DNA from 3 places in the Arthrobacter sp. LT660 genome. Region 2 is predicted to be linked to each of the others. Evidence: predicted binding sites of a transcription regulator. Region 2 holds the regulator's gene; each other region holds the start of a gene.
What was found. Region 2 encodes HrcA, which represses chaperone genes, less so after heat shock. Its sites were predicted from a motif close to TTNGCACTCGNNNNNNNCGAGTGCNAA; they were not measured.

Region 1: a site for HrcA is predicted at 5,643-5,669, ahead of AC0QSG_RS11155 (Hsp20/alpha crystallin family protein). Genes of this name have one in related genera too.
Region 3: a site for HrcA is predicted at 2,708-2,734, ahead of groL (chaperonin GroEL). Genes of this name have one in related genera too.

What each region holds. Positions count from the first base shown of each region.
Region 1 is NZ_CM149651.1:2,412,758-2,423,207, reverse strand. It holds gene AC0QSG_RS11195 (glycoside hydrolase family 1 protein) at 1-30, opposite strand, end outside; gene AC0QSG_RS11190 (NAD(P)-dependent malic enzyme) at 290-1,468, shown strand; gene AC0QSG_RS11185 (Gmad2 immunoglobulin-like domain-containing protein) at 1,743-2,582, shown strand; gene AC0QSG_RS11180 (DUF503 domain-containing protein) at 2,609-2,905, opposite strand; gene AC0QSG_RS11175 (HpcH/HpaI aldolase/citrate lyase family protein) at 3,026-3,871, shown strand; gene AC0QSG_RS11170 (cold-shock protein) at 3,969-4,172, opposite strand; gene AC0QSG_RS11165 (hypothetical protein) at 4,417-4,686, opposite strand; gene AC0QSG_RS11160 (fumarylacetoacetate hydrolase family protein) at 4,691-5,554, opposite strand; gene AC0QSG_RS11155 (Hsp20/alpha crystallin family protein) at 5,779-6,246, shown strand; gene AC0QSG_RS11150 (FadR/GntR family transcriptional regulator) at 6,395-7,123, opposite strand; gene AC0QSG_RS11145 (L-lactate permease) at 7,200-9,002, opposite strand; gene AC0QSG_RS11140 ((Fe-S)-binding protein) at 9,253-10,053, shown strand; gene AC0QSG_RS11135 (lactate utilization protein B) at 10,050-10,450, shown strand, end outside.
Region 2 is NZ_CM149651.1:626,277-635,766, reverse strand. It holds gene lepA (translation elongation factor 4) at 68-1,921, shown strand; gene hemW (radical SAM family heme chaperone HemW) at 1,926-3,155, shown strand; gene AC0QSG_RS02945 (DUF4870 domain-containing protein) at 3,171-3,605, opposite strand; gene AC0QSG_RS02940 (DUF3097 domain-containing protein) at 3,711-4,571, opposite strand; gene hrcA (heat-inducible transcriptional repressor HrcA) at 4,752-5,765, shown strand; gene dnaJ (molecular chaperone DnaJ) at 5,822-6,943, shown strand; gene AC0QSG_RS02925 (16S rRNA (uracil(1498)-N(3))-methyltransferase) at 6,943-7,764, shown strand; gene AC0QSG_RS02920 (GerMN domain-containing protein) at 7,761-8,696, opposite strand; gene AC0QSG_RS02915 (PhoH family protein) at 8,956-9,490, shown strand, end outside.
Region 3 is NZ_CM149651.1:3,346,070-3,356,519, reverse strand. It holds gene AC0QSG_RS15675 (DUF4031 domain-containing protein) at 1-718, shown strand, start outside; gene groL (chaperonin GroEL) at 889-2,526, opposite strand; gene AC0QSG_RS15665 (LytR C-terminal domain-containing protein) at 2,807-3,496, opposite strand; gene AC0QSG_RS15660 (DUF3263 domain-containing protein) at 3,533-3,829, opposite strand; gene AC0QSG_RS15655 (uracil-DNA glycosylase) at 3,943-4,701, shown strand; gene AC0QSG_RS15650 (threonine/serine exporter family protein) at 4,742-6,535, opposite strand; gene AC0QSG_RS15645 (LLM class flavin-dependent oxidoreductase) at 6,747-7,790, shown strand; tRNA gene AC0QSG_RS15640 (tRNA-Val) at 7,872-7,948, opposite strand; gene AC0QSG_RS15635 (L-threonylcarbamoyladenylate synthase) at 8,031-8,651, shown strand; gene AC0QSG_RS15630 (protein adenylyltransferase SelO) at 8,765-10,234, opposite strand; gene AC0QSG_RS15625 (HpcH/HpaI aldolase/citrate lyase family protein) at 10,272-10,450, opposite strand, start outside.

The sequences.
Region 1 (10,450 bases), 1.8 Mb from region 2:
GGCGTCCGGACCCGGGGGTTGGAATGTCATAGGGATATTGTGCGCCGTCCGGCGCGATTTTGGACCGGGACGTTTTCGGGCATTCGACATGACGCGGCCACCGCCGATGCCGTACCGTGGAAACGAGGTCTAAAGAAAGTACTGACCACTGCGAAGGTGCGCGCCACCACCCTTGGCCGTCATCCGCAGAGCGAGGCAGGAATCCCGCCGCCCCACCCCGGGCCGCGATGTTCCCGCGGAACCCGCGCCGCGCCCGCTGACCGATCAGAGACTTTCCTCAGGAGCAAAGATGCCCACCACTGCGACCGACCCCCAAAACGCCGTCTCCCCCATCACCGGGGAGGAGATCTTCGCCTCCCACGAGGGCGGCAAGCTTTCCGTCGAGTGCACCATGCCGCTGGATTCCAAGCGCGCCCTGTCCATCGCGTACACGCCCGGCGTCGCCCAGATGTCCCGCGCCATCGCCGAGGATCCCGCCAAGGCCGCCACCCACACCTGGGCCTCGCGCCTGGTCGTGGTGGTCTCCGACGGCACCGCCGTCCTCGGCCTCGGCGACATCGGCCCCGCCGCGTCGCTGCCCGTCATGGAGGGCAAGTCCGCCCTCTTCAAGACCTTCGGCGGGTTGAACTCCATCCCGCTCGTGCTGGACACGACCAACGTCGACGAGATCATCGAGACCCTGGTGCGGCTGCGCCCGAGCTACGGCGCCGTGAACCTCGAGGACATCGCCGCGCCGCGCTGCTTCGAGCTGGAGGAGCGCCTGATCGAGGCGCTCGACTGCCCGGTGATGCACGACGACCAACACGGCACCGCCGTCGTCGTCCTGGCCGCCCTCACCAACGCCGCGAAGGTGACCGGGCGCGCGTTCGGCGACCTGCGCGTCGTCGTCAGCGGTGCGGGCGCCGCTGGCATCGCGATCGCCGAGATCCTCGTCAACGCGGGCGTCGGCGACGTGGTGCTGGTGGATTCGCGCGGCACCATCAACCGCGAGCGCGACGACCTGAACGCCATCAAGGCGAAGTACGCCGCCAAGACCAACAAGAACGACATCATGGGCGGCATCCGCCAGGCGCTTGACGGCGCGGACGTTCTGGTGGGCGTCTCCTCCTCGAAGGTCGCGGAGGAGGACCTGGCGGGGATGAACGAGGACGCCATCATCTTCGCGCTCTCCAACCCGGACCCGGAGGTCCTGCCCGACGTCGCGGCCAAGTACGCGGCGGTCGTCGCCACGGGGCGTTCAGACTTCCCGAACCAGATCAACAACGTGCTGGCGTTCCCGGGCATCTTCCGCGGCGCGCTCGACGCCGGCGCGCGCCGCATCACGCCGGAGATGAAGATCGCCGCGGCCCACGCCATCGCGGCGCTGGCCGAGGAGGACCTCAGCGCGGACTTCATCGTGCCGTCGCCGCTGGATCCGCGCGTGGCCGAGGCCGTGGCGAAGGCCGTGGGCGAGGCCTCCCGGGGGTAACCGGCCTCCCGCGGTAGCCGGCGCCACATTGGAGCTGCGCAGGTGCCCGCTGCGTGGTGCCTGAGCCCGCGTGCGCCGCGATTCCGCGAAAGGCAGCGCACCTGGGCGGGCTGGTCCCGCGCGCGGGGGCATGACGCGGCCCAATGTGGCGCCGGCTGTACGGCGGTGCGCCGATCTCATCCGCGGGAGACGGCCCAGGAGCGCGCCGAAACGTCACCGAACCGCTCCCTGTCCGTTCTCGTTTGCGCGAACGGGGAGCGGTTACGGTGCCGTCATGAGCGAGAACGCAACCCCCACCGGCCGTGGCCGGAAGACAGCCGTCGCACTGCTTGCGGCGGCGCTGGTGGCCGCCCTGGTCTGGGTGGCGGTCCTGCTGATGCAGCAGGCGGGCGGACCGGACGCCGGAACCCCTGGTACGACGCCGCCCCCGGACTCGAGCGCGGCTCCCACCTCCGCGGGCGGTTCCGCGACGCCGACCCCCTCGCAAAGCCAGTCGCCGACCCCGTCGCGGACGGCGTCCGCCTCCGACCTTCCGGGCACCGCGCCGTCGTTGCCCGCCGCCGAGGCGGCCACGGTGGTCTGGCCCGATCCGGACGGCACCCTGCGGTACGGCGACCCGGAGGAGGCCGCCGCCGGCTTCGCCGAGGAGCTCGCGGGGTACACCGATCCCGTCTACGGCGAGTTCATGCAGGGCGATTCGCGCTCCGGCGAACTGGAGGTCCGCGCGGTCGCGGACGGCGCGGTGACCACCGTGCTGCTGCGGCAACTGTCCGACGGCAACTGGTACGCCCTCGGGGCGATGAGCACGGAAATCCAACTGGAATCGCCCGCTGCAGGCGAGCAGATCGTCTCGCCTGTCACGCTGTCCGGTTCCTCGCGCGCGTTCGAGGCCACCGTCGAGGTTGCGGTCCGAGCCCACGGCAGGGACGAGCCGCTCGGGACCGGGATCGTGATGGGTGGATCCGGGCCGGACATGGGGCCGTTCAGCGGGAACGTCGAATGGGACAACCCCGGTTCCGGAGGCGGCGCGCTGGTGCTCTTCGAAACCAGCGCCAAGGACGGCAGCGTGTGGACGGTCACCGTGGTTCCGGTCGGGTTCGCCCCGCAGCCGTAGCGGCGGCGCCGCCTATCCGTCCCCGCCTATTCGTCCTTGGACGAACCGATCCGCCTCCGCGCGCTGAGCAGCTCGACTTCGGGACGGTACGCGACGAGGCGCTCGACGGCGTCGAGCACCTCCACCACGTGCGCGCGGTCCGCGGCGACGACGGCCGCGGAGATCCCCGCGCGCCGGTGGAGGTCCAGGTGCCCCGTCTCGGCGGCCGAGACCTCGAAGCGGCGCCGCACCTCGGAGATGATCGGGCGCACGGCGGCCCGCTTCTCCTTGAGCGAATGCACGTCGCCGAGGAGGACATCGAACTCGATCCAGCCGAACCACATGGTTTCATCATCCACCCTCATGTGGCCTGGGGCACCTGTAGGGCGTGAAGAGGCAAGTCAGGACGCGTATGGCGGGACACTCGGTGGAACGCCCCAAGGCGGAGTGAGTAGGCTGGGGGCATGTCCCTTCGCAACCGACGCGCGGCATCGCTGCCCGCCAAGCTTTCCCGCTCGTGGCTTCTGGTGAACGCCGCGAAGCCGGAACTGTACGCGCCCGCGCTCGCCTCCGAAGCGGACTCGGTCATCTTCGACATGGAGGCCGCGGTCCCGGAGGCGCAGAAGACCGAGGCGCGCGACGCCGTCGTGCACGCCCTGAACTCCGGAATGACCGCCTGGGTGCGCGTCAACGGCCTCGAAACCGAATTCTGGGCCGACGACCTCGCAGCCCTCTCCAAGGCCAAGGGCCTGCGCGGCGTCATGCTGGCCATGACGGAGAAGCCGGAACAGGTGACCTACACGGCCATGCGCCTGCAGGCCGGCACGCCGGTGCTCGCGCTGATCGAATCCGCCATCGGCATCGAGAACGCGACGGCGATCGCCTCCGCCCCGGGCACGTTCCGGCTGGCCTTCGGCACCAACGACTTCCGCAAGGACACCGGCGTCTCCGAGGACCCCCTGGCCCTGGCGTACGCGCGCGGCAAACTGGTGGTCGCCTCCCGCGTCGGCCAGCTCCCGGGCGCCATCGACGGCCCGGCCACTCCCGGCGCGACCGGGGGAGAGGTCCACGCCGCCTGCCAGACCACGGCGTCGATGGGCATGACCGGCAAGCTCTGCCTCTCCGCGAACCAGGTCGAGGACGTCAACACCGGCCTGTCCCCGAGCACCGACGAGCTCAGCTGGGCCCACGACATGCTCTCCGCGCACGCCGCCGGCGCCTCCATCGGCGACGGCTCCTACCTCCCGCGGCTGGCCCGCGCGCAGAAGATCGCGGACCTCGCGGACTCCTACGGGCTCTGGAACGCCTAGGCCTTTCGGACAAACGGAAAGGCCCCGGTTGCGCCGTATGGCGCTTCCGGGGCCTTTCGTCGTTCAACCTCGCCTGACGGCGGGTGAAGCTATGGGGTTACAGCGGGCGAATGTTCTCTGCCTGCAGACCCTTGGGACCCTGCACGACGTCGTATTCGACCTTCTGGTTCTCGTCGAGCGAGCGGTAGCCGCTGCTCGCGATTGCGGAAAAGTGAGCGAAAACGTCCGCCGATCCATCGTTCGGCTCGATGAATCCGAAGCCCTTTTCTGCGTTGAACCACTTAACGGTGCCTGTTGCCATGATGCTTCCTTCGATATTGCGTACAGCTGCGATCGTCGATCAGGGAGCCTCGCAGCATCGCTGGGTCCCTCCCCTAAACGTATGGTGACGTGGACGGTGTGGCAAGCGATACGGGGTATTGGTTTCCCGCAGGACGCTGAAAGTTCACATTTGTCCCGGTTGCGGGTGGATTTCGGTGAAATCGGAACGTTTTTCCGGCCGCGGCGCGGTGCCGCGTTGCCGGATGTGACGTGCCTTGGTGCGTCTATGACGTCGGGCGAGGGGGCGGACGACGGCGATGCGGCCCATTCCGCGCGCCGCTCCACCGCGTCGGCCTCGCGTCGGGTCTCCCGTGCGTGCGGCGGTGGCGGACCAGCATGTTGACCAGCCACGCGGCGGTCGACGGCTTCGGCAGCGCGAGGATGGCCTTGCCGGTGACCTTGTCCGGCTCGGCCTTGGCGGCCGCCGTCCGCGCGGCGACGAACCCGCCGGGCATGGACCCGAAGAGTTCGGCGGCAACCGCGGCCAGGTCCACGTACCTAGTGTCCGTCGGGCGCCGCGACCAGGACGTTGCGCTGGGCGCCGAGGCCCTCGATCTCCGTCTCCAGGACGTCGCCGGCCTTCAGCCAGGGGTGGCGGCCGCGCTCGTTGCGCCGGCCCAAGGCGACGCCGGCCGGGGTGCCCGTGAGGATCAGGTCGCCGGGGCGCAGCGTCACCATCGTGGAGAGGTACGCGACCAGCGCGGCGGGGGAGAAGACCAGGTCCGCCGTCGAATCCTGCTGCACCACCTCGCCGTTGACGCGGGTGGTGATTCGGGCGCCGGGGGTGAACTCGTCCGGGGTCACGAGGTAGGGGCCGACCGGGCTGGCCGCCTCCCAGCACTTGCCCTGGGTCCACTCCGGCGTGCGGCCCTGCCAGCCGCGCATCGAGACGTCGTTGGACACCGCGTAGCCGGCGATGTGCCGTTCGGCGTCCTCCTCCGGGATTCGCCGGCCGGCCGCGCCGATGACGATGGCGAGTTCGCCCTCCCAGTCGATCCGGTGGTCCTCCGCGGGGATTTCGATCTCGTCCGTGGGGCCGGTGAGGGATTCGGCGAACTTCGTGAAGACGGTCGGGAACTTCGGGGTCTCGTTGCCGGTTTCCGCGATGTGGTTGCGGTAGTTCAGGCCGATGCAGAAGACCTTGGCCGGGGCGGGGATCAGCGTCGCGAAGGTGGCGGCGCCGGCGTCGTGCCTTGCGCCGTTTGCCTTGGCCGCGTCCAGCGCGGACTCGCGCTCCGCGGCCGGCGCGGCCAGGAGGGCGCCGACGTCGTCGAACCCCTCTATTTCGACGGCGGCGGAGCCGTCGATGAGGGCGGCGAATGTTCCGCCGGATTCCGGGTGGCGAAGGGTGGCGAGTCTCATGGGACCATCCCACCACAGGGGCGCGGAGCCTGTGGGCACGGGGGTGGAAATGCGTCGTTCGCCGTGGGAGAAATGAGCCAAAAAGGGACTGGCACTCCGCGGCGGAGAGTGCTAATTTAATCGTGGGTTGAGCGGATGGCACTCAAGTTTGAGGACCGTCGATCGACCCCCACAACACGAGAAACACGGCACCGGGGTGGTGCCCCACGAAGGAGTTGATCATCATGGCAAACACATTCGATCCGTTCCGCGAGCTCGACCGCGTGGCCGGCGCGCTGTTCGACAACCGCCTGCGCGACGTGCCCATGGACCTCTACCGCCAGGGCGACCACTACATCCTCAGCGCCGACCTGCCGGGCATCGATCCGGGATCGGTGGACATCGACGTCGACGGCCAGCTGCTGACCATCCGCGCCGAGCGCACGCTGGGCGAGCAGGAAGGCGTGAAGTGGCTGACCCGCGAACGCCGCGGCGGCAGCTTCGTCCGCCAGCTCAACCTGGGCCAGGGCATCAACATCGAGGCGATCACGGCGCACTACAACAACGGCGTCCTGATGCTCACCATCCCGGTGCGCGAGAGCGCGAAGCCGCGCAAGATCGCCGTCGAGACGGGCAGCCGGGACAACGGCGCCGACCAGATCGAGGGCGAGGCGACCTCGGCCCCCGGCGGACAGGGGGCCGTGGGGCAGTAGGCCTCCGGATCTCGCCGAAGCCAGATGCCCCACCCTTGCGTTTCGACTGAGGTAGATGTCGGTTTCCGCCCGGATTCGGACATCTACCCTCGTCGAAACGGGGGTGGGGGACATCTGGCTTCGTCGAAAGAAGGCGTCGCGGTGGCGGCTAGCCCTGGGTCTCCGCGTAGAACCATTCGATGTGCTCGCGCAGCAGCTTCGAGGCGCGCTGGCCTTCCCCGGCCGAGACCGCCCCGAGGATGCCGTGGTGCTGGGTGCGCAGCACGCCCGCGACCGGTTCCCAGTCCTCGTCGCTGCGGATCGACTCGGCCACGTAGTCGCTGATCGACAGCCGCAGCGACTCCATCATCGCCTCGATTACCGCGTTCCCGGCCAGTGAAGAAAGCAGGACGTGGAAACGGGCGTCGAGGGCGTGGAAATCCGACCGGCCGAGCGCCGGGTCGTCCATCTGCTCGAGCAAATCCGCGGCCACGGCGAGTTTCGCGCGTGTGGCGTCGTTTTCCGGGTCGATCTTCGTGGCCTCCGCAGCACCGGTTTCCAGCAGGATGCGGGTCTGGACGATCTCGGCGACCGTCAGCTGGCGGGTGGCGACGTGCAGCCGCAGAGCGGCGGCCAACCCGGCGGCCGGCCGGGACACGATGACCGCCCCGGCGTTCGGGCCGGACCCGGTGGAGGTGCGCACGACGCCGAGCACGTCCAGGATGCGGATGGCGTCTCGAACCGACGCCCGCGAGAGCCCATGCGTCTCGGCAAGGGCCCGCTCGCCCGGAAGCTGGTCGCCTAGCTTCAGCGAACCCGAGCGCAGTTCCGCCTCGATCGCCTCGAGCACGGTTTCGTAGGCCCGCGGGCTGGGGGGTCTGGGGGGCTTGCTGTTCACCGATTCATCTTCCCACGTAACAAGGGGCGGGGGCGCCGGGAACGAGTGCGCCCGCCCCTCGCTGCGTGGCACGGGATCAGTCTCCGGACGCCCGGCCGGCGGACCTCGGGACGGCAAGGTGGGGCTTCTGGTTGAGCATCCACCGGATCGCCAGCGTGATGCCCGCGAGCAGCAGGACCAGCATGACCGTTCCGAGGTTCAGGCCCAGCCCGTGGATAACGAGTAGTGCCAGCGTACCGGCGGCCAGGCAGTAGTAGGTGGTGACGATGATGGTCTTGCGCAGCAGGTCGCCCTCCCGGCCCAGCATCCCGACGGTCGCGGAGGCGGCGACGATGTTGTGGATGGAGATCGGGTTGCCGCCCGCCCCGCCCACTGCCTGCGCCGCGACGACCGTCTCCGGGGGAACGCCGATCTGGGCGCCGGTGGAGAACTGGAACTGCGCAAAGGTCAGGTTGGACACAGTGTTGGATCCGGCGACGAAGGCGCCGAGGGCACCCACCCACGGCGCGATCGCTGGCCAGGCCCCTCCGGAGACCGCGGCCGCGGCCTCCGCCAGCGTGACCGGCATGCTGGAGAGGCCCGAGGCGTTGAGTTCCGGGCCCGACTGGATGAGGATGCGGACCAGGGGAAGTGCGAAGAGCAGTGCGACGGCGGTGCCGAACAGTTGTCCCGCGGAGACCTTGAACGCGCGGGCGATCTGCGTCCCGTTCATCCGGTGCAGGATGAAACCGAACACCGAGGCGAGAATGAGCATGAATCCCGGGAGGTAGAACGGTTGCACGGTGGTGGTGATACCCGTCCCCAGGATGTTCTCGACGGGGATGGCGAGGCCGGTGAGGAAACCCTTGAGGTCCGGAATGACGCGGGAGGCAACGAGCAGCACGCCCATCAGGACGTACGGAGCCCAGGCCCGGACCGTGCTCATCGGGGCGGACATGTCTGCGGCCTTCGCCGGTTCCAGCGTGCCGGTCCAGCGTGCCTCCCAGCCCGAAGCCGGCCCGAAGTCGAAGGTGTCCTTGGGCATCAGGAACCCGCGGCTGGACGTGAACATCACCAGGGCCAGGCCCGCGAGTCCGCCGAACAGCGACGGGAACTCCGGGCCCAGGAACCGGGCGGTAAGCACCGAGGGGATGGTCATGGCGACGGACGCGTAGAGCGCGAACGGCCAGATGGCCAGGCCGTCCCGGAAGCGCCGCTCGGGGCCGAAGAACCCCGTGAGCATGCAGACGAGGAGCAGCGGGATGAGCAGCCCGATGACGGCGTGGATTGCCGCGACCTGGAACCCGATCGCATTGACGAATTCGGGCATGGTCAGGCCGAGCAGGTTGACGCGCTCCGCGACGGCTGGGTCGCCGCCGAGTCCCTGGTTGACCCCGATGAGGATGGGCGTGCCCACGGCGCCGAAGCTCACCGGGGTGCTCTGCACGATCAGGCCCACCATGACGGCGGCCATGGCCGGGAAGCCCATCGCCAGTAGCAACGGGGCGACGACGGCGGCGGTGGTGCCGAAGCCGGAGGCTCCCTCGATGAAGCTCCCGAAAAGCCAGCCGATGATGATGGCCTGGATACGGCGGTCCGGGGAGATGTTGTTGAATCCGGCGCGGATGGTGGACATCGCGCCGCCCACCGTCAGCGTCGAGAGGAGGAGCAGCGCGCCGAACACGATGTAGAGCATGGTGCCGGCGACCACGAGGCCCTCGAGCGACGCGGCGAGCACGCCGCTGAAGTCCATCTTCCACACCAGCAGCGCCACCATTACGGCGACGGCGTAGCCCACAGGCATGGCGTACTTGGCCGGCCAGCGAAAGCCGGCAAGAAGCACGCCCACCACAAGGATCGGCGAGAGCGCAAGAAGCGCGAGTACGGCTAGGTTGTCCATGTTTCTGGTCCTCTCTGACCATTCTTGCGCTGCGTGGGGGATTCCGCATGACCGCGCCGAGACGAAGAGACTATGGTCGGACCACTATGGTCCGACCACAGAAGCATAACCTAGGATTACTGCATGTTGTGAGGGGCGTCACGCGAAGGTCGCCCGACCTGTGATATTGGACTCCGTTGCGGAGGCGTGCCTACTATGGTCTGACCACACGGCGGCGCCGTGTGTAGCCCCATCCCCCGAAAGGCGCTCCATGAGAATCGCACTCTTCGCCACCTGCATCGTCGATGCCATGTACCCGAGCACGGCCCGGGCCACGGTGGCCATCCTCGAACGGCTCGGCCACGAGGTCGTCTTTCCCGCCGGACAGGCCTGCTGTGGGCAGATGCACCTGAACAGCGGCTACTTCGACGAGGCCCTCCCGGTGGTGCGCAACCACGTCTCCGCCTTCGAGGCCATGGAGTACGACGTCGCCGTCGCGCCTTCCGGCTCGTGCGTCGCCTCGGTGAAGCACCAGCACCCGATGCTCGCGCGGCGCTGCGGCGACCAGGCGCTGGAGGGCCGGTCGACCGCCGTCGGAGCGAAGACCTACGAACTGTCCCAGCTGCTCACCGACGTCCTCGGCGTCACGGACGCGGCAACGCAACTCGGCTCGCACTTCCCCCACCGCGTCACCTACCACCCCTCCTGCCACGGCATGCGCCTGCTCCGTCTGGCCGACCGGCAGTTGGACCTGCTGCGCACGGTGGGCGGGATCGACGTCGTCGAACTCCCCGAGGCGGACCAGTGCTGCGGCTTCGGCGGCACGTTCTCGATGAAGAACGCCGGCGTCTCCTCCGCGATGCTCGTCGACAAGGCCGCCGCGATCGAATCGACCGGCGCCTCCCTCTGCGCCGGCGGCGACGCCTCCTGCCTCCTGCACATCGGCGGCGGGCTCTCGCGCACCGGAAGCGACGCCGGAACCGTGCACTTCGCCGAGATCCTCGCCAGCACGCTGGAGGCACCGTTGGCGCACGACGGCGGCGCCACCGTGCGGACGGGGGCGTCCCGATGAGCGGCACGTTCCTGGGCATGCCCGCGCTCCCCGTCTTCGGCACCGGCAACCTGCACGCCGACGAGGCCTTCCCGGCCGCCGCCGAGCGCGAGCTCGGCAAGCCGCAGCTGCGCGCCAACCTCCGTCACGCAACCCACACCATCCGCGACAAGCGCCTGAAGGTGGTCGGCGAACTCTCCGACTGGGAGCAGTTGCGCGATGCCGGTTCGGCCACCAAGGAGGCCGTGATGGCGCGGCTGCCGGAGCTGCTGGAGCAGTTCGAGGCGAACTTCACCGCCCGCGGCGGGACCATCCACTGGGCGCGCGACGCCGCCGAGGCCAACCGCATCGTGACGGAACTGGTGCGCGCGACCGGATCCACCGACGTCGTCAAGGTCAAGTCGATGGCGACCCAGGA
Region 2 (9,490 bases):
ATAATGGCTTTTTGCGGTCCGCCCGCGCCCAGTTCACCTGCCTTCCGTACAGAGCGAGGTCACCCACGTGTCTCCCATGGCCCGCACCGCACCGGTGCCCGCCGCCACCGATCCGGCGATCATCAGGAACTTCTGCATCATCGCCCATATCGACCATGGCAAGTCCACCCTGGCCGACCGCATGCTGCAGTCCACCGGAGTGGTGCAGCAGCGCGACATGAAGGCGCAGTACCTGGACCGGATGGACATCGAGCGCGAGCGTGGGATCACGATCAAGAGCCAGGCCGTACGCATGCCTTGGGAACTCGACGGCACCGCATACGCCCTGAACATGATCGACACGCCGGGACACGTGGACTTCACGTACGAGGTCTCCCGCTCGCTGGCCGCCTGCGAGGGCGCCGTCCTCCTGGTTGACGCGGCGCAGGGCATCGAGGCCCAGACCCTGGCCAACCTGTATCTGGCCATGGAAAACAACCTGGCCATCATCCCCGTGCTCAACAAGATCGATCTGCCCGCCGCACAGCCGGAGAAGTACGCCGCCGAGCTCGCCAGCCTCATCGGGGGAGACCCCGACGACGTCCTGCGGGTTTCGGGCAAGACCGGCGCCGGCGTCGAGGTCCTGCTGGACAAGATCGTGCGCGACCTACCCCCACCGGTCGGCGACCCGAACGCGCCGGCGCGCGCCATGATCTTCGACTCCGTCTACGACACCTACCGCGGCGTCGTCACGTACGTGCGGGTCGTCGACGGTCAACTCCACCCGCGCGAGCGCATCCAGATGATGTCCACCCGCGCCAGCCACGAACTCCTCGAGATCGGCGTCAGTTCCCCGGAGCCGACGCCGAGCAAGGGCCTGGGCGTTGGCGAGGTCGGATACCTGATCACGGGCGTGAAGGACGTGCGGCTCTCCAAGGTCGGCGACACCGTGACAAACCTGTTGAAGCCGGCCGCCGACTCCCTCGGCGGCTACGAGGACCCCAAGCCGATGGTCTTCTCGGGCCTCTACCCCATCGACGGCTCCGACTACCCCGTACTGCGCGACGCGTTGGACAAGCTGCAGCTGAACGACGCCGCCCTCACCTACGTGCCCGAGACCTCCGTTGCGCTGGGATTCGGCTTCCGGGTGGGGTTCTTGGGCCTGCTCCACCTAGAGATCGTCCGCGAGCGCCTCGAGCGCGAGTTCAACCTGGATCTGATCTCGACTGCCCCGAACGTGGTGTACGAGGTCATGACGGACGACCGCAACATGGTCACGGTCACCAACCCCAGCGAGTTCCCCACGGGAAAGATCCTCGAGGTCCACGAGCCGATGGTCGCGGCGACCATTCTGGCTCCCAACGAGTTCGTTGGCGCGATCATGGAGTTGTGCCAGTCCCGGCGCGGTCAGATGCGCGGCATGGATTACCTTTCCGAGGAGCGTGTGGAGCTGCGGTACTGGCTTCCCCTCGCCGAGATCGTCTTCGACTTCTTCGACGTGCTCAAGTCCAAGACCCGCGGCTACGCGTCCCTGGACTGGAAGGCGGACGGCGAGCAGATCGCCGATCTGGTGAAGGTGGACATCCTGCTCCAGGGGGAGCAGGTGGATGCGTTTAGCGCCATCACGCACAAAGACAAGGCCTACTCGTACGGCACGTTGATGACGTCCAAGTTGCGCGAGCTCATCCCGCGCCAGCAGTTCGAGGTTCCCATCCAGGCCGCCATCGGCTCCCGCATCATCGCCCGCGAGAGCATCCGGGCCATCCGCAAGGACGTTCTGGCCAAGTGCTACGGCGGCGACATTTCGCGCAAGCGCAAGCTGTTGGAAAAGCAGAAGGAGGGCAAGAAGCGCATGAAGATGGTCGGCCGCGTCGAGGTGCCGCAGGAGGCCTTCATCGCCGCACTGTCCTCCGACGAATCCAAGGACAAGGGCAAGAAGTAGCCCGATGCCCTCAGTTTTGCCGTTGGGAGATCCGGCCCCCGCCAATGGGCTGCTTCCGGCGTCGTCCGGCGAGGGCGCCGCGGAGCGTCCCTTCTGCGTCTACGTCCACATTCCCTTCTGCGCGGTGCGCTGCGGATACTGCGACTTCAACACCTACACGGCGCACGAACTGGGCTCCGGCGCCACCCAGGACACCTACGCCGCCGCCGTCGGATCCGAACTGGCGTTCGGCGCACGCGTCCTGACCGGCTCCGGACTGCCGGACCGCCGGGTCGAGACCGTGTTCTTCGGCGGCGGGACTCCGACGCTGTTGCCTGCCGAGGACCTTGCGTCCGTACTGGAACGCATCTCCGTCCTCTGGGGGCTGGCCCCGGGCGCGGAGGTGACCACGGAGGCCAATCCGGACTCCGTCACGCCGGAATCCCTGCGGGTTCTTTCCGACGCCGGATTCACGCGCGTCTCGTTCGGCATGCAGTCGGCGGTGCCCCACGTGCTCAAGACGCTGGACCGCACCCACCGTCCCGAACGCGTGGGCCGCGCCGTGCAGTGGGCACGCGACGCCGGGCTGGCCGTCAGCGTCGACCTGATCTACGGCACGCCGGGGGAAAGCATCGACGACTGGCGCTCCAGCCTGGAGACCGCGCTCTCCTACGAGCCGGACCACATTTCCGCCTACGCCCTGATCATCGAGGATGGCACGCGTCTCGCCGCCCAGATCAAACGCGGAGAAGTGCCAGACATCGACGACGACGACCACGCCGACAAGTACCTGTTGGCTGAATCCATGCTCACGGCCGCGGGCTTCGGCTGGTACGAAGTCAGCAACTGGAGCCGCTCGGAGGAAACCCGCTGCCGCCACAACATGGCCTATTGGACCGGGGCGGACTGGTGGGGCGCCGGTCCCGGCGCGCACTCCCACGTCGGCGGCCTCCGGTGGTGGAACGTGAAGCATCCCGCGGCCTACCAGCAGCGGATCGATGCGGGCGTTTCCCCGGCCGCGGGACGCGAAACCCCCGACGACGACGCGCGCTACCTCGAACGCGCGATGTTGCTGACACGCATTGTCGATGGCATGCCCACCGCGGAGTTGCGCCCGGCGGGAAGGAAGGCGGTGGCAGGCCTGATCGCCGACGGCCTGATCGAAGGGCCGGCGGCCGTGCGCGGGACGGTGGTTGCGACCCTGAACGGCCGGCTGCTGGCCGACGCCGTTGTCAGGCGCCTTCTGGACTTCTGAGTCCAACGCCGCCGGCTAGTGGATCAGCCGCAGGTTCAGTGGATAGCGGTATGGCCGGCCCCGGTTGACCTCGATGCCCGCGACGACCCCGCTCACCGTCAGGTAAACCCAGATGGCCACCGCGATCACCGCGAAGACGCTCCCGACCACCGGGATCAACGTGAGGATGTTGGACAGCATCGCCAAAACCGTCAACGGCACCGTGAAGTTCAGGGCCTCTTTGGACTCCTGCGCGGTGAACGGGCCGCGCCCGCGGTACACGAAATAGATCACTGCCGACGGAATGAAACCGAGGATCGATCCGAAGTGGGCGATCGTTGCCCATTGCCGGTCCTCCGAAGGAGACAACGGCAACGGCGAGGGGGAGGAGGCCTCGTAGTGCCTGCGGTCCCCGGAATCGTTCCGTGCCTTTTCGCTGAACCCGTGGGTCACGCCCGAGTCTCCATTCATGGTCGCCTATTGCGGCCAGTTTATCCCGTGAAGTCGGTGGTTCGCGCACGACGGGCCGGTGGTTCGGCGCGGATCCGCTCCGCGCGCCGGGCCTGTCCCGTGTCACTACCCGCGTGGGCCACCCTCGGCCGTCAGGAAATCGATGACCTCCTCCACGCGGCCCAGCAGGCTGGCCTCCAAGTCCGCGTAGCTCGTGACGCTCGCCAGCAGGCGCTTCCAACCCAGCGCCACGTCCGCTTGGGTTGCATGCGGCCACCCGAGGCCCCGAAGGATCCCCGTTTTCCAGTCGGTCCCGCGGGGCACAACCGGCCAGGCGCGAATGCCGAGCACCGAAGGGCGGATGGCCTGCCATACGTCGACGTAGGGGTGGCCGACGATCAGGACGTTGCCACGCGCACCCGGCACGGCCATGGACTCGGCGGCGATCCGGGCTTCCTTGCTGCCCGGCACCAGATGGTCCACCAGAATGCCGAGCCGCCGCCCCGGCCCCGGGGCGAATTCCCGCACGGCAGACGCCAGGTCGTCGACGCCGTGCAGGGGCTCCACGACAACACCCTCGACGCGCAGGTCGTGGCCCCATACCTTCTCGACCAGCTCCGCGTCGTGCTTGCCCTCGACCCAGATGCGGCTCGCCCGAGCCGTCCGCGCCCTGAGGTTCTCGACCCGCACCGAACCGGACGCCGTACGCGCCGGCCGCGGCGGCGTGCCGCCCCGAACCGGCTCCACGATCTCGACGGGCTCGCCCTCGATCAGGAATCCGAAACCGGTCGGGAAGGACTTGGTTTTTCCGCGCCGGTCCTCAAGGACCACGATCCGCATGCCCCCGGACTTTTCGACCCGGACTACTTCGCCCACCCATTCCGTCTGCACGTCCTCGAGGACCAGACCCAACGCGGCGGGGACTTGGCGAAGTTTCCTCGGTCGCGGGGCCGAGATCTCGCGGGCGCCCCATTCGTAGTTGTTCACAGTGCCTGACACAGCCTTTCGTGGTGCGCCCACGGGGGCGGCGGTGCGATCCGGCCATCCGGCGCGCAGCCACCATGCTAACAACCTCGAAACGTATTAGACTTGGCACTTGACGGCGTCGAGTGCCAAACCGCCCCGTCGTCCAACCATCGCCCACGAGACGGAATCGGGAGGGAAGGGATGTCCGAACCACGACGCCTCGAGGTGCTCCGGGCCATCGTCGAGGACTATGTGCACTCCCGCGAGCCCGTGGGGTCGAAGGCTCTTGTCGAGCGCCACCAGCTGGGCGTGTCTGCGGCGACCATCCGCAACGACATGGCGGCGCTGGAGGACGAGGGTCTGATCGCCGCGCCGCACACCTCTTCCGGGCGTGTCCCCACCGAACAGGGGTATCGGCGTTTCGTCGACCGCATCGAGGACGTGCGGCCGCTTTCCGCCGCGGAGCGCCGCGCCATCCAATCCCTCATCGAAGGCGCGGACGACGTCGACGACGTCCTCGAGCGCACGGTTCGCCTTTTGGCGCAATTGACCCACCAGGTCGCCGTCATCCAGGTTCCGCAGTACAGCGACGCGGCTGTCCGCCACATCGAACTGGTGGGGCTCGGCGCCGGACAGGTGCTTGCCGTCCTGATCAGCACTTCGGGCAAGGTCGAGCAGCGTGTTGTGCTCACTCCGGCGGAGACGAACGAAGACGACCTGCACACCATCAAGGCGGCGTTCATGGCGATGGCGGCCGGCGGCAAGCTGGCCGAGCTGTCGCCGCTGGCGGGCGCCGCCGTGGAGAACGTGCCCGTTCGGCTCCGCCCGGCCGCACGGATACTCGCCGGCGCGCTCGGCGGGCTGGGCGACAACAGCGTGGTCGATCGAATTGTGATGGCCGGTACGGCCAACCTCGCGCGCTCCACGGGCGACTTCCCGCTCACCATTACCCCGGTCCTCGAGGCCCTCGAGGAGCAAGTCGTGCTGCTGCGGTTGTTCTCGGAGATGGAATTGGATGCACGGGGCATCGCGGTTCGGATCGGCAGCGAAAACGCGTACGGTGGTTTGGTTGAGACCTCACTGATCGCCACGGCCTACGGGCCGGGCCAATCGTCCAAGATGGGCATCCTCGGCCCCACGCGCATGGACTACCCCAGCAGCATGGCCGCCGTCCGCGCGGTCGCCCGCTATCTTTCCCGGATCCTGGCCGGCTAACGCCGACCCACCGGTTAACCAAGCATCGAAAAGCAGGAAAGGACACAGCGAACACTGTGAGCAACCACTACGACGTACTCGGCGTCGCGCAGGGCGCGACGACCGAGGAGATCAAGAAGGCCTACCGCAAGCTTGCGCGTAAGCTGCACCCGGACGTCAACCCGGGAGACGGCGCCGCGGACGAGTTCAAGCTCGTCACCCGCGCCTACGAGGTCCTGTCGGATCCGGAGAAGCGCCGCAATTACGACACCACGGGCAACGAGAACGGCAACGCCGCGGGACCCGGCCCCGGAGCGGGCTACGGCTTCAACGACATCTTCGAGCAGTTCTTCGGCGGGACGGGGCAGGCCGCCGGGCCCGCTTCGCGGACCAGCCGGGGCCGCGATGCGCTGATCACCGCGCCGATCGACCTGAAGGACGCCGTCCAGGGCGTCGTCTACCCGTTGGAGATGGAAACCGCCGTCACGTGCACCGCCTGCCACGGGACGTGCTGCCAGCCGGGAACCTCGCCGGAGACCTGCAACATCTGCAGGGGGCGCGGACAGGTGCAGCGGCCGGTTCGCTCCTTCCTCGGCCAGATGATGACGGTTGAGACGTGCAGCGCCTGCCGCGGTTTCGGAACGACCCTTCCCAGCCCGTGCAACGAGTGCATGGGACAGGGCCGCGTGCGTGAACGCGTCAGCAAGCAGCTCAAGGTGCCCGCGGGCGTGGCAACCGGCACCCGTATCCACCTCGCGGCGCAGGGCGAGGCCGGCCCCGGCGGCGGACCCGCCGGCGACCTCTATGTCGAGATCGAGGTCAAGCGCCATCCGGTCTTCGAACGCGAGGGCAACGACCTGCACGCCACGCTGACCGTGCCGATGACGGCAGCCGCCCTCGGCGCGGACCTGGACCTCGACACGTTCGATGGAAAGCAGGAGATCCGCGTGGAGTCGGGCTCGCAGTCCGGGGACACCGCGCGGCTCTCGCAGCTCGGCGTTCCACGGCTTCGCGGCGGTGGGCGCGGCGACCTGATCGTGCACATCCAGGTCGAGACACCCACGAAGCTGGACGCCGAACAGCGGGACCTGTTGGAGCGGCTCGCGACGCTGCGCAGCGAGGAGGTCGCCGAGGGGCGGCTCTCCGAGCGTGGCGGCGTCTTCTCCCGCTTCTTCGACAAGCTTGGCCACCGCGGCTAATGAGCAACCAGGCCTTCCTCGTCGATCCGGGTGCCCTGGCCAACGCGGCACCGGGACAGACGGTGACGCTGGATGGCCCCGAGGGGCACCACGCCGTGTCGGTCAAGCGCGTGCGGGAGGGCGAACGGATCGATCTCGTCGACGGCGGGGGCCGGCGCGCCGCCTGCGTCGTGGTCACCACGGCCAAGGGGTTCCTCGAGGCCCGCGTCGAAACCTTGGAGGTCGAGCCGTCTCCCGCCCTCCGTACTGTCCTGGTTCAGGCGCTGGCGAAGGGCGATCGGGACCTCCAAGCCGTGGAATCCGCGGTGGAACTGGGCATTGACAGGGTGGTCCCATGGCAGGCCGAGCGTTGCGTCGTGCGTTGGACGCCCGATAAGGCGGCCAGGGGCCGCCAGAAGTGGGAGTCGACCGTCCGTGCAGCGGTGAAGCAGTCGCGCCGGTCCCGGGAACCGTCGGTGGGAGAGCCCGTCAACACGAACCAGCTGGCGGCGATGGCCCGCACCCATGGTACGCAAGGAACCGGCGGCGGTACGGAAGTGCCCGGCGGCCGCCTGACCGTGGTGCTCCACGAGACCGCCACGGAGCCCCTGTCGCGGGTCGTCCAGATGCGGCTGGCGCAGGGGAAGCCGCCTGTGGAAATACTGCTGGTGGTCGGCCCCGAGGGTGGCATCGCGCCCGGGGAGCTCGACAAACTGGTATCGGCCGGCGCCGCGACGGCATCACTGGGAACAAACGTCCTCCGGGTGTCCACCGCCGGTCCCGCTGCCCTGGTGCTGGTCCGGCACCTCGCCGGCCTGCTGGACGGTTCCGTCCGGAACTAGTTGACGGTCAGCGCCTTGGTGTCCTCGCTCAGGCGCTCCGCATCCTGCGCCGTCTGGCCCCACACGGACAGCCGGTATTCGCCCGGGCGCATGTTCAGGACGATTTCGAACGCATCCTCCGGAAGTTCGCCCGCGCCCAATGCAAGCGCCCCCTGCGAGACGACTTCGCCCGGTTCCCCGTCGCGGGTGCGGCGCACCTCCCACCGTGTGCCGCCGGTGAATCCCGCCGAAACACCGCGGACGGTCAGCTTGCCGGCGGGACGCGTCGCGCCGTCTTGCGGATCGATGACCCAAATGGGCGCCCGGAGACTGGCGACTCGTTCGATCGGTCCATCGAGCGGGATGTGGCCGAAGGCCTCGTAGCCCGTGTGCCCGTCGACCAGCACGGCGACCCGCGACGGAGTCGTGCCTGTCAGCAACCCTGCGTTGGCCGCCGCGGCCGTGGCCGTGTACACCAATTGCTGGATGGCGCGTTCGGCAAGCCCACGGTCGAGTTCGCGGGAGAACGCGTCGTCCGAAAGATCGACGGTGATCACATTGTTCGTGTCGATGGAGGTACCGATGCGCGCGGCGGGCGACCAGACGTTGAAATAGTCGGTGTCGGTCGGCGTGTGCTCCAACATGTATTTGATGGCCGAGGTGATCGGGTCGCCCTGATCCTCGGCCTTGAGGTATTCGCGGTACAGGTAGACGGTCAAGTCCCGCTCGCCGAGCCAATACACGGGCGAGAGGCGGTGGCTGCTCAACTTCTCCAGCGGTTCGGCGTCCTGCGGCGGCGGCGTGACCCGCGCCGTCGTCGAGGATCCTTCCGGCATCGTCGTCGTGGGCACACCCATGCCCCCAGCGCAGGCCGACACGGCGCCCAGGGACGCGACAAGCACCAGGACGGCCACGCGGGAACGCGTGCGTCTACGGTGTTTGGGGGTCGTCAAGGTCGTCCTTTTCAGGGGGGATAGCGGGGTGGCCACCATCGGCCGCCCAACAAGCTTGGCATAGCACTCGCCCGGGGGCGCACCCCGGACCGGGGATGCGGCAGGACTGTTGTACGACCGATATGTCCCGCGTGTGCACTAATTCCTGCGGCCGCCGCCCCCGCGGGGCTGTTCAAGTAGGATGGGAGAGCGCCGGAAACGGCCCGGGACCCGGGCCCGGATACGCCGGCGCCCAGCCACGGGAGGCGACGCCGACAGCATGATTCAGGACGCCGAGAAGCCACAACAGGAGAGCGGCGAGGCTGAAGTGGTCCACTTCGACTCCACCGACCAGATGGTTGCCACGCTCGGCGCCCACGACGAGGTTCTGCGGATCGTCGAAGGCGTCTACCCCGGGGCGAAGTTGCACGTTCGCGGCAACGAACTCACGGTGGGGGGCGAACCCGGAGATGCCGCCAAGGCGTTGCGCGTCGTCCACGAAGCCCGCGGCCTCGCGGGCCGCGGAACACGCATTTCCGCGCACCTGGTCGAGCAGCTCGTCCGCATGGTCGATGGTCCGTCCACCGTCCCGGGCAGCGCAAGTGGCGTCTTCGGCCTCAACATCCTGACGGGCCGCGGACGAAGCATCCGCCCCAAGACGGTGAACCAGAAGTCCTATGTCGACGCGATCGACGACAACACGGTGATCTTCGGCATCGGGCCGGCGGGGACGGGCAAGACCTTCCTCGCCATGGCCAAGGCCGTGCAGGCCCTCCAGGCCAAGGAGGTCAGCCGCATCATCCTCACGCGGCCGG
Region 3 (10,450 bases), 840 kb from region 2:
GGGCGCCGTCCCGGTCTCCGCGACGGAACTGGTCCGGCGGCTCGTGCGCAGCGGGCTCCGCGTCCCGGCGCGGCAGCGGCCGGAGAAGCTGGACCGGATCCTCCTGGCCTCCTGGGACAAGCTGGTCCCCACGGTTCCCTCCGTGGGCCGCGAACTGCTGATCCGGTGGTCGGAGGACCACCGCCACTACCACGACCGCGCCCACCTGCTGGCCGTGCTGCGGGCGCTGGATCTTTTGGCGGCGCGGGGAGAGTCAGCCGGCGCCCACCCGCGCGCCCCGTGGCTGGCGGCGTGGTTCCACGATGCCGTCTATGCGGGCGTCGCGGGGGCCGACGAGGACGACTCGGCGCAACTCGCAGAGCGCCTGCTGGGCCGAGCGGGCCTGCCCCCGGCGGAGGTGGCCGAGGCGGCACGGCTGGTTCGGCTCACCGCCGGACATCGGCCAGCCCCGGACGACGCTGCGGGAAGGCTGTTGTGCGACGCGGACCTCGAGGTGCTGGCGCGTCCCCCGGCGGAGTACGGCCGCTATGTCGCGGCCGTCCGCCGCGACTATGCCCACGTTCCGGACGCGGCATTCGCCGCGGGCCGCGCAGGTGTCCTGAGGTTCCTTTTGGATGTGGGTCCCCTGTACGGAACGACCGTCGGCCGGGAACTCTGGGAAGCGTCCGCGAGGGCAAACCTGCGCAGCGAGCTGGCCGGCCTCGAGCGACTGCCGTAGGCCCCGGCACCGCAGCCGACGCCGGCAGGCGAACGGATCGCCGTAGGCCCGAACCATGTTCGAACGACCACATCACGCCGATGGCCGCGGCCCCCGCCTGGGGAACCGCGGCCATCGTTGTCCGGTCATCGACCGGGGCGTTCGGGTGGTGCCGCCGGAGCGGCGGGTGGCTAGAAGCCGCCCATGCCGCCCATGCCGCCCATGTCGTCGCCACCGGGCATGGCCGCAGCGGCCTTTTCCGGCTTGTCGGCGACAACGGCCTCGGTGGTGAGGAACAGCCCTGCGATCGACGCGGCGTTCTGCAGAGCGGAGCGCGTGACCTTCACCGGGTCGTTCACGCCCGCGGCCAGCAGGTCCTCGTAGACGCCCGTGGCGGCGTTCAGGCCGTGGCCCGAAGGCAGGCCCTTGACCTTGTCGGCGACGACGCCCGGCTCCAGGCCGGCGTTGAAGGCGATCTGCTTCAGCGGAGCCTCGACGGCAACCTTGACGATGTTCGCGCCGGTCGCCTCGTCGCCCTCGAGCTGCAGCTTGGCGAACGCGCGCTCGCCGGCCTGGAGGAGGGCCACGCCGCCACCGGCGACGATGCCCTCTTCGACGGCGGCCTTCGCGTTGCGGACGGCGTCTTCGATGCGGTGCTTGCGCTCCTTGAGCTCGACCTCGGTCGCCGCGCCGGCCTTGATGACGGCAACGCCACCGGCCAGCTTGGCGAGGCGCTCCTGCAGCTTCTCGCGGTCGTAGTCCGAGTCCGAGTTCTCGATCTCGGCGCGGATCTGGCTGACGCGTCCGGCGATCTCCTCGGCGTCGCCGGCACCCTCGACGATGGTGGTCTCGTCCTTGGTGACGACGACCTTGCGCGCCTGGCCCAGCAGGTCCAAGGTGGCGGTCTCGAGCTTGAGGCCGACCTCCTCGGAGATGACCTGGCCACCGGTGAGGATGGCGATGTCGGCCAGCATGGCCTTGCGGCGGTCGCCGAAACCCGGGGCCTTGACGGCCACGGACTTGAACAGGCCGCGGATCTTGTTGACGACCAGCGTGGCCAGGGCCTCGCCCTCGATGTCCTCGGCGATGATCAGCAGCGGCTTGCCGGACTGCATGACCTTCTCCAGGACCGCGACGAGGTCCTTGACGTTGGAGATCTTCGAGTTGACGATCAGGATGTACGGGTCCTCGAGGACCGTTTCCTGGCGCTCGGCGTCGGTGACGAAGTAGGCCGAGATGTAGCCCTTGTCGAAGCGCATGCCCTCGGTCAGCTCGAGGTCCAGCCCGAAGGTGTTGGACTCCTCGACCGTGATGACGCCTTCCTTGCCGACCTTGTCCAGCGCCTCCGCGATGAGCTCGCCGATCTGGTTGTCGCCGGCGGAGATGGACGCCGTGGCGGCGATCTGTTCCTTGGTCTCGATTTCCTTGGCGGAGGCGACCAGCTCGGCCGTCACTGCCGCGACGGCCTTCTCGATCCCGCGCTTGAGGCTCAGCGGGTCAGCGCCGGCGGCAACGTTGCGCAGGCCTTCCTTGACCAGCGCCTGCGCGAGAACGGTGGCGGTGGTGGTTCCGTCGCCGGCGACGTCGTCCGTCTTCTTGGCAACTTCCTTGACGAGCTCGGCACCGATCTTCTCGTACGGGTCCTCGAGCTCGATCTCCTTGGCGATGGACACGCCGTCGTTCGTGATCGTGGGTGCGCCCCACTTCTTCTCGAGAACGACGTTGCGGCCACGCGGGCCGAGGGTCACCTTGACGGCGTCGGCCAGGGTGTTCAGGCCCCGTTCGAGGCCGCGGCGTGCTTCCTCGTCAAATGCAATCATCTTGGCCATGGCGGCTTGTGGTCCTTTCGGGACAGTCATGCGTTTTCATGGGCCGGAGGCAACGCCCGCGACGGACGGCAGCCGGGTGGCGCTTTCGGTACGCCAACCGGACTTCCTCGCTGCAACTGGCCAGGGGTTCACCCGGCGCCCCGCGAAAGATCGTGGCCCATACGACGTCGTCGATGGACTCTTGGCAGTCACGGCACCCGAGTGCTAAATCAATTATTGGCACTCTCGCCCCGAGAGTGCAAGCGCGGCGCCCAATTCGCCACGGATTGGCCGGGCGGAACTAGCTGTAGTCGCGGCCGAGCACCACGGAGATCTCCGTGGGGATGTTCGGCGTTTGGAAGACCGTGGCGATGCCCAGGACCCGTGCGGCCTCCTGGGCCGTGGAGCGCGAGGACTCGGAGCGGAAGTAGACCACCGACACGTTTTCCTGCCGGGACCAGTTCGCCGCGCTGATGGACGTGAACCCGCCGTTGCGCAGGCTCGACGCCACCGAACCGGCCAGCCCGGAGCGCCCTGCTCCGTTGTAGACGCCGATGGGCGCCGACCGGTCGACGGCGCCGGCGGCCTCGCTGGACTCCTCCGGCTCGTCGGATTCCTCGGGCTCCGGCGATGCCTCGGGCTCCTCGGACTCAGATTCCGGTGCCTCGGACTCGACCGGCTCGGACTCCGCGGTCTCGGACTCCGCGGTCTCGGACTCGGCGGGCTCGGATTCCGCGTCGCTGGTGTTCGCGGCATCGGAGCTCGCGGCCGGGGCGCCCGCGGAGTCCCCGGGGGAAGCGGTCGGCGTGCCGGTCATCTGGGGCAGGACGAAGAACGAGAACAGTCCGACCAGCAGCGCGAGGACCCCGACGCCCATCAACAGGCCCAGGCCCGGGCGCTTGGCGGTGCCCGCGGTCTCGGCCCGGTGGACCCCGTTGCGGTCGGTGAACTCCGGAACCCTGTCGAATTCGTCGTTCGCGTACTTGCTCATCGTTGTCCTTGGATCTGATCGGTACGTCGGCGCCAGCTACGCCTCCGTGGCCAGCCTGCGCGCGCTTCGGGCCCGGTGGCGGGTTGAACGTAGTCTACGCAATCTCTTCACCAGCATGGGATCGTGCGCGAGCGCCGCCTCGGTGTCGATAAGCGCGTTGAGCACCTGGTAGTAGTTCGCCGCGGAGAGGTCGAACAGCTCGCGGATGGCCTGCTCCTTGGCACCGGCGTACTTCCACCACTGCCGTTCCAGTGCCAGCATGCGCTGGGCGCGCTCGTCGAGGTCGCTCTCGGGATCCACGGCGAATCCCGGTTCGGTCTCTTCCGCTGCCACAACGTTCCTCCCGGTCCACTGCCGCGCGGGCGCGGGGCACGCCTCCCATGGTAGTTCCGAATCACAGGGTTGTCATTTGAACGGACCGTCCCCGCGCGCGGCAGAATGAACGGATGCACGATTCACCGGACGCACCCGAACAGCATCCGCTTTTTGCGTTGCCGCCAGCTCCGCGGGGCGAGGACATCCCCGCGGGCCCGCGCTTGGCGGCGGGCATGGCCCCGGATTGGGCCCGCGCACTCGAGCCCGTCGCCGGCCACATCGAGGCCATCGAGGCCGACCTCCTGCGGCGGCGCGAAGCGGGCGAGAACGTGCTCCCCGCGCCGACGAACATCCTTCGCGCCTTCACCCGCCCGCTGGAGTCCGTCAAGGTCCTCGTCGTTGGGCAGGACCCCTATCCGACGCCGGGGCACGCGATCGGGCTCAGCTTCGCGGTCCAGCCAGACGTCCGGCCACTGCCGCGGAGCCTCGCGAACATCTACCGGGAGCTGGCGGACGACGTCGGTGCCACTCCCCCGCCGCACGGCGATCTGTCCGCCTGGGCGGACCAGGGAGTGCTGCTGCTGAATCGCGTCCTCACTGTCTCCGCCGGCTCGGCGGGCTCCCACAGGGGGCTGGGCTGGCAGGCCGTGACCGATGCCGCCGTCGCCGCCCTCGCGGGCCGCGGGCTTCCGCTGGTGTCCATCCTCTGGGGCCGGGACGCGCAGGCCGTCGAACCGCTGCTGGCCGGCACCGCTGTCATCCACAGCGCACACCCCTCGCCATTGTCCGCGCGGCGCGGCTTCTTCGGTTCCCGCCCGTTCAGCCGCGCCAACGAACTGCTCGCCGCGCAGGGCGCGAGTGGCGTGGATTGGCGCCTGCCGGCGTCGTAAGTCGGCGCGCGGTAGCCGGAGGAGGCCGTGGAAGAGGGTGTCAGCGGCGGCGGATCCGGCGTCGTTCGTGGCTGCTCCAGCCCTTGGTGAGCGGCCGGGCGATGGTGTCGCCCAGCACCACGCCGCCCGCCGTGGCGAGGATGATGGTGAACGCGTTGAACATCTCCACGAGGCCGGCCGTCATGTCGTCGCTGTCGATCGCGATCCCGTACATGGCGCGGAAGATCATCAGCCCGGGCAGCAAAAAGACGATCGCGGGCACGGCGACCACCAGCTGAGGAGCCCCCATCTTCATGGCGACCCAACGCCCCGCCGCTCCGACGACGGCGGCGGCTATGGCCGGGGTCAGCCGCTGGCCGACGCCGATCGTCTCGGAACCGACCAGTGCCAGATACCCCAGCAGCGCGACGCCTGCGGTGGGCAGCACCAGGTTGTGGGCGCTTTGTTCGAAGACGGAGGCACAGGCCACCGCGAAGCCCACCAGCAGCACCAGCAGCCACGTCGGATACGCGATTTGGTCGATCCGGGCGATGTCCAGCTCCCCGATGCCGGCAAGCGCGCCGAGCACCAGCCCCACGACGATGCCGGCAACGATGCCTCCGTAGATGATCATGGCGGAGAAGAAACGGCCCGCCGCCGTGACGGGGAAGCCATTGATCGCGTCTTGGACCGCGGAGACGAACCTCGAGGACGGAAGCAGCAGCATGATGCCGCCGGCCACGACGATGGCCGGGGAGATCGGCACGCTGAGCGCCCACATGACCATGGCGATGCTGGTCATGGCCAGGGACCCGAGCCCGACGGCGAAGAACTCCGGAACTCGCCACCGGCCGGCGACCTTAAGCACCTGGGTGACGAGGCAGAATGACGCGAAACCAACCAGCGCACCGATCCACGATCCGCCGATGAACAGGACGAACGCGGCCGTGAACCCGCCGCCCGCGGCAGTGACCATCCAGCGGGGGAACGGCTTGGGCCGGTGGGTGATGTCGTCCAGGCGGTCCACCGCCTGCTGCCGCGTGACGCCGCCGGCCACGATCTCGGAGACCAGCTGGTGGAGCAGCGCCAGGCCGGCGTAGTTGCTGGTCCACGAACGGACCACGCGCAGGATGGTCAGCGGAATCTGGTCGGCCGGCGCATAGTTCAGGAGGATCGACTGGTTGGTGATATCCACGTCCACGTGGCGCAGCCCCAGCGAGGCGGTGACCGCGATGATGCTCGTCTCCGCCTCGAGGGCGCCGGCACCGTAGCGGAACATGGCCTCGGCGAGGTCCAGGGCGAACTCCAGCGTCTTGCGCGCGCTGGCCTCCTGGGCGCCGACCTGGATTGTCGGGTTCGCATAGGGGCTTCCGACCAGCCGGTCGACGATGGAGAACGCCTGCGTGGGCGGCGCCTCGGACTCCATGAGGCGCGCCAGCATGCGACGGGCAGCCGGGCTGGCCCTGGGGACGGGCCGGGCGACGGCGGGATCGATCGGCGCCGTGGGAGCCGTTCCCGGCCCCGGACGCGGCACGCCCCAGAGAAGGCGGTTCTTGGAGGTGTTCCTCGCGGGCTTGCGGCCACGGTCCTGCTGCTGGGCGCCGGGGTACGGATCCAGGGCCGGCTCGGAATCGGCCGGAAGGTCCGCCTCGTCCCAGTCGGGCTCGGTCTTCAAGCGGTCGTCGGGGGACCCCGGCAGGTCGGCGCTTCCGGTCGGCAGCACGGCCTCGGTGCGCCGCGTCAGGGTGTGCTTCATTTCCGACGTCGTGACGCGCGGCATCGCCCCGGCGCGCGGGTGCGGATCGGGCGTTCCGCCCACTCCGGGGGTGGTGTCCTGGGTGTTGCTCGGGGACACGTGGTCTCCTGTCCTGCGGTGCTTGGTGACTCCACTGTACAACCGGCAAACAGTGGTGTAGCCGGCCCAGGGGGCGGCCCCGGCGAGTGCTTCGTCACGGTCTCCGGAGCGCCCGTCCCGGACGCACCCCGGGGCTTTCCCCGCGCCGGGGAATACCCGGCTTGCGACGCCGGTTATTGCATGCAGTTGCATATATCAAAGGAGTCCATCCATGGGACAACAGCTCGAAATCGGCGTCGAAACCTTCGGCGACGTCACGGACGGCCCCGACGGCCAGCCGCTCCACCATGCCCAGGTCCTGCGTAACATCCTCGCGGAGGCACGCGCCGCCGAGCAGTCGGGGCTGGACTTCTTCGGCGTCGGCGAGCACCACCGCCCGGACTACGCCGTGACCGCCCCGGAGGTCGTCCTCGGTGCCATCGCCGGCCAGACGGAGCGCATCCGGCTCGGCTCGGCGGTGACGGTGCTCAGCTCGGACGATCCGGTGCGCGTGTTCCAGCGTTTCGCCACGGTGGACGGGCTGTCCAACGGACGCGCCGAGGTGATCCTGGGACGTGGCTCATTCATCGAGTCCTTCCCGCTCTTCGGATACGACCTGAAGGACTACGAGGTCCTGTTCGAGGAGAAACTGGCGCTTTTCGCCAAGCTCCTGGCGGAGCAGCCGCTCACTTGGCACGGGACCACCCGTCCGGGACTGTCCGGACAGCGCGCCTACCCGAACACCGAATCGGGCCGGCTCGGCGCGTGGGTGGGTGTCGGCGGCAGCCCGGAATCGGTCGTCCGCGCGGCGCGGCACGGACTGCCCCTGTTCATGGCCATCATCGGAGGGGACCCGCTGGCGTTCGAGGGGCTGGGACGCCTCTACCGGCGCTCCCTCGAGGAGTTCGGGCACCAGCCGCAACCAGTCGGCGCGCACGTGCACGGCTTCGTGGCGGAGACCGACGAGGAGGCCCTGGACACCCTCTGGCCGCACTACGAGCGCGTCATGAACAAGCTCGGCTCCGAACGGGGCTGGCCGCCGGCATCGAAAATGCGCTTTCAGGCGTCGGCCGGGCCCGCGGGCAACCTCTTCGCGGGCTCGCCCGAGACGGTGGCCAAGAAGTTCGTTCGGGCCGCGAAGGGCCTGGGGCTCTCGCGCCTGGACATCAAGTACAGCAACGGCTCGCTCCCCCACGCGGACATGGTCCGCAGCATCGAACTGCTCGGGACCAGGGTCAAGCCGCTCGTCTTGGACATGATGGCGGACGGGTCGTAACCGGACGGCGCGCGCGTCGCCGCCGTCGGCTAGGTTCAAAACGAGGAGGGCCCCCGCCGCGGCGGGGGCCCTCCTCGTTGCTGGTGGTTCTTACTGGACTCGAACCAGCGACCTTTCGCGTGTGAAGCGAACGCTCTAACCAACTGAGCTAAAGAACCGAACTTCGTGCGCCACGCGGGCGTACCCAGCAAGGGTACCGGAGCCGCGGCGGGCCCGCCAAATCCGGCGTATGCTCGGCTGATGGCCCGCTTTCTCGATGTGCACCCGGACAATCCCCAGCCGCGACTGATCGGCCAGGCGGTGGATATGCTCCGCTCCGGCGGCCTGATCGTCTACCCCACCGACTCCTGCTACGCGTTCGGCGCCCAAATGGGCAACAAGGACGCGCTGGACCGGATCCGCACCATCCGCCGGCTAGACGACAAGCACCACTTCACGCTGGTCTGCAAGGACTTCGCGCAGCTGGGGCAGTTCGTGGAAATCAACAACATGGTCTTCCGCAGCATCAAGGCCGTCACTCCCGGCAGCTACACCTTCATCCTGCCGGCCACCAAGGAGGTCCCCCGCCGCCTTCTCCACCCGAAGAAGAAGACGGTCGGCGTCCGCATCCCGGACCACGCGGTGACGCAGGCGCTGCTGGCCGAACTCGGCGAACCGCTCCTGTCCAGCACACTGCTCCTCCCCGACGAGGACGAACCCATGACCCAGGGCTGGGATATCAAGGAACGCCTCGACCACGTGGTCGACGCCGTCATCGACTCCGGCGACTGCGGCGCCGAGCCGACGACGGTCGTCGACTTCTCCGGCGGCACGGCGGAAGTGGTCCGCGTCGGCATGGGAGACCCCACCCGCTTCGAATAGCCCTCCCCCACCCCCCGAAGTGGACACTTCCTAGGTTAATTACCCGTGGTTATGTCCACTTCGCGAGGCGGGGCGGGCGGGGCTGGGTCGGTGCAGGACTGGGCTGGGATGGGCTAGGTTCCGCAGAAAGTCCGGTAGTTTCCGAAATCCTCGGGTGCGGGCGCGGCGTAGCGCTCGAGCCCGGTTCGTTCCTCGAAGGGCGCGGTCACCGCGTCCAACAGCTTCGAGAGCGGCTCCAGGTCTCCGGCGGTCGCCGCGGCGAGGGCCTCCTCCACGAGGTGGTTCCGCGGGATATACGCCGGGTTTGCGCGGTCCGCCGCGTCGCCGTCCGGGCCCAACAGCCTCCAGCGTTCCAGCCAGGCTTCCGCGCCCCCTTCGTCCCCGGCGTCCGCGGCTGGGAACAGCGCGCGGAACCGCGCGTCGCCGCCCCGGGCGGCGGCGCCGAGGCTGCGGTAAAACGAGGTGTGGTCCACCCGCGCCCCGGCGAGCAGCGCCGGAAGCTCGCCGGACAGCGCCGCCGTCGCGTCGTCGTCGGGCAGCCCCAGCTTGTCCGCCATCACTGCCGCGTAGGCGGCGTTGTAGGCCGGCCGGAACGTGCCGAGCTGCTCGACGGCGAGTTCCACCGCCCGGTCGCGGTCCTCGTCGAACAGCGGCAGGAGCGCCTCCGCGAGCCGCGCGAGGTTCCACTCGGCGACCACCGGCTGGCTCCCGTAGGCGTAGCGCCCGCCCGAGTCGATGGAGCTGTACAGGGCGGCCGGGTCGTAGGCGTCCATGAACGCGCACGGGCCGTAGTCGATGGTCTCGCCCGAGATGGTCATGTTGTCCGTGTTCATGACGCCGTGGACGAACCCCACCAGCATCCAGCGCGCCACCAGGGACGCCTGCGCCGCGACGACCTCCCGGAACAGCGCGAGGGCCGGGTTCTCCTCCCCGGCGGCCCACGGATAGTGGCGGTCTATGGCGAAGTCCGCCAGCCGGCGGAGCAGGTCGGTGTCCCCGCCGGCGGCGACGAACTGGAACGTGCCGACGCGCAGGTGACTGGCCGCGACGCGGGTCAGCACGGCGCCGGGCAGTTCCGTCTCGCGCCGGACGGTGCTCCCGGTCTCGACGACGGCGAGCGAGCGCGTCGTGGGGATTCCCAGGGCGTGCATCGCCTCGGCGACGACGAATTCGCGCAGCATGGGCCCGACGGCGGCCAGCCCGTCCCCGGCGCGGGCGAACGGCGTGGCGCCGGAACCCTTCAGGTGGATGTCCCGCAGCGTCCCGTCTGCCGCGGAGACCTCGCCGAGCAGGAGCGCGCGCCCGTCCCCGAGCCGCGGCGAATACGATCCGAACTGGTGTCCCGCGTAGCCCTGCGCCACCGGAGTCGCGCCGTCGGGGACGGCGTTGCCGACCAGGAGGCGCAGGCCCTCCGCGGTCCGGAGCGCCGCCGGGTCCAGACCGAGTTCTTGGGCCAGCGGCTCGTTCAACGCGAGCAGGCGGGGTTCGGCGACCTCGGCGGCCTCCCACGGGATGGCCAATTCGGGCAGTTCGCGGGCGAAGCGTCCCCCGAGCGCGATGCCTGGCTGGAGTGGAGTCCTCATCCTTCGAGGGTACTCCCGGCGCGCGCGCAGCAGGCCGCTAACCGGCGCTCGTCTCCCCCGTCGCCGGTTCCTTGCCCCCGGCGTTCCGGCCCGCGCGCGCGAGCGTCGCGCGGGCGTGCCGCAGCAGCGGCTCGTCGACCATCCGCCCCTCGAACGTAAAGGCCCCGCCGGACTCTTCCGCGGCCGCCAGCACCCGCCGGGCGCGGTCGGCATCCT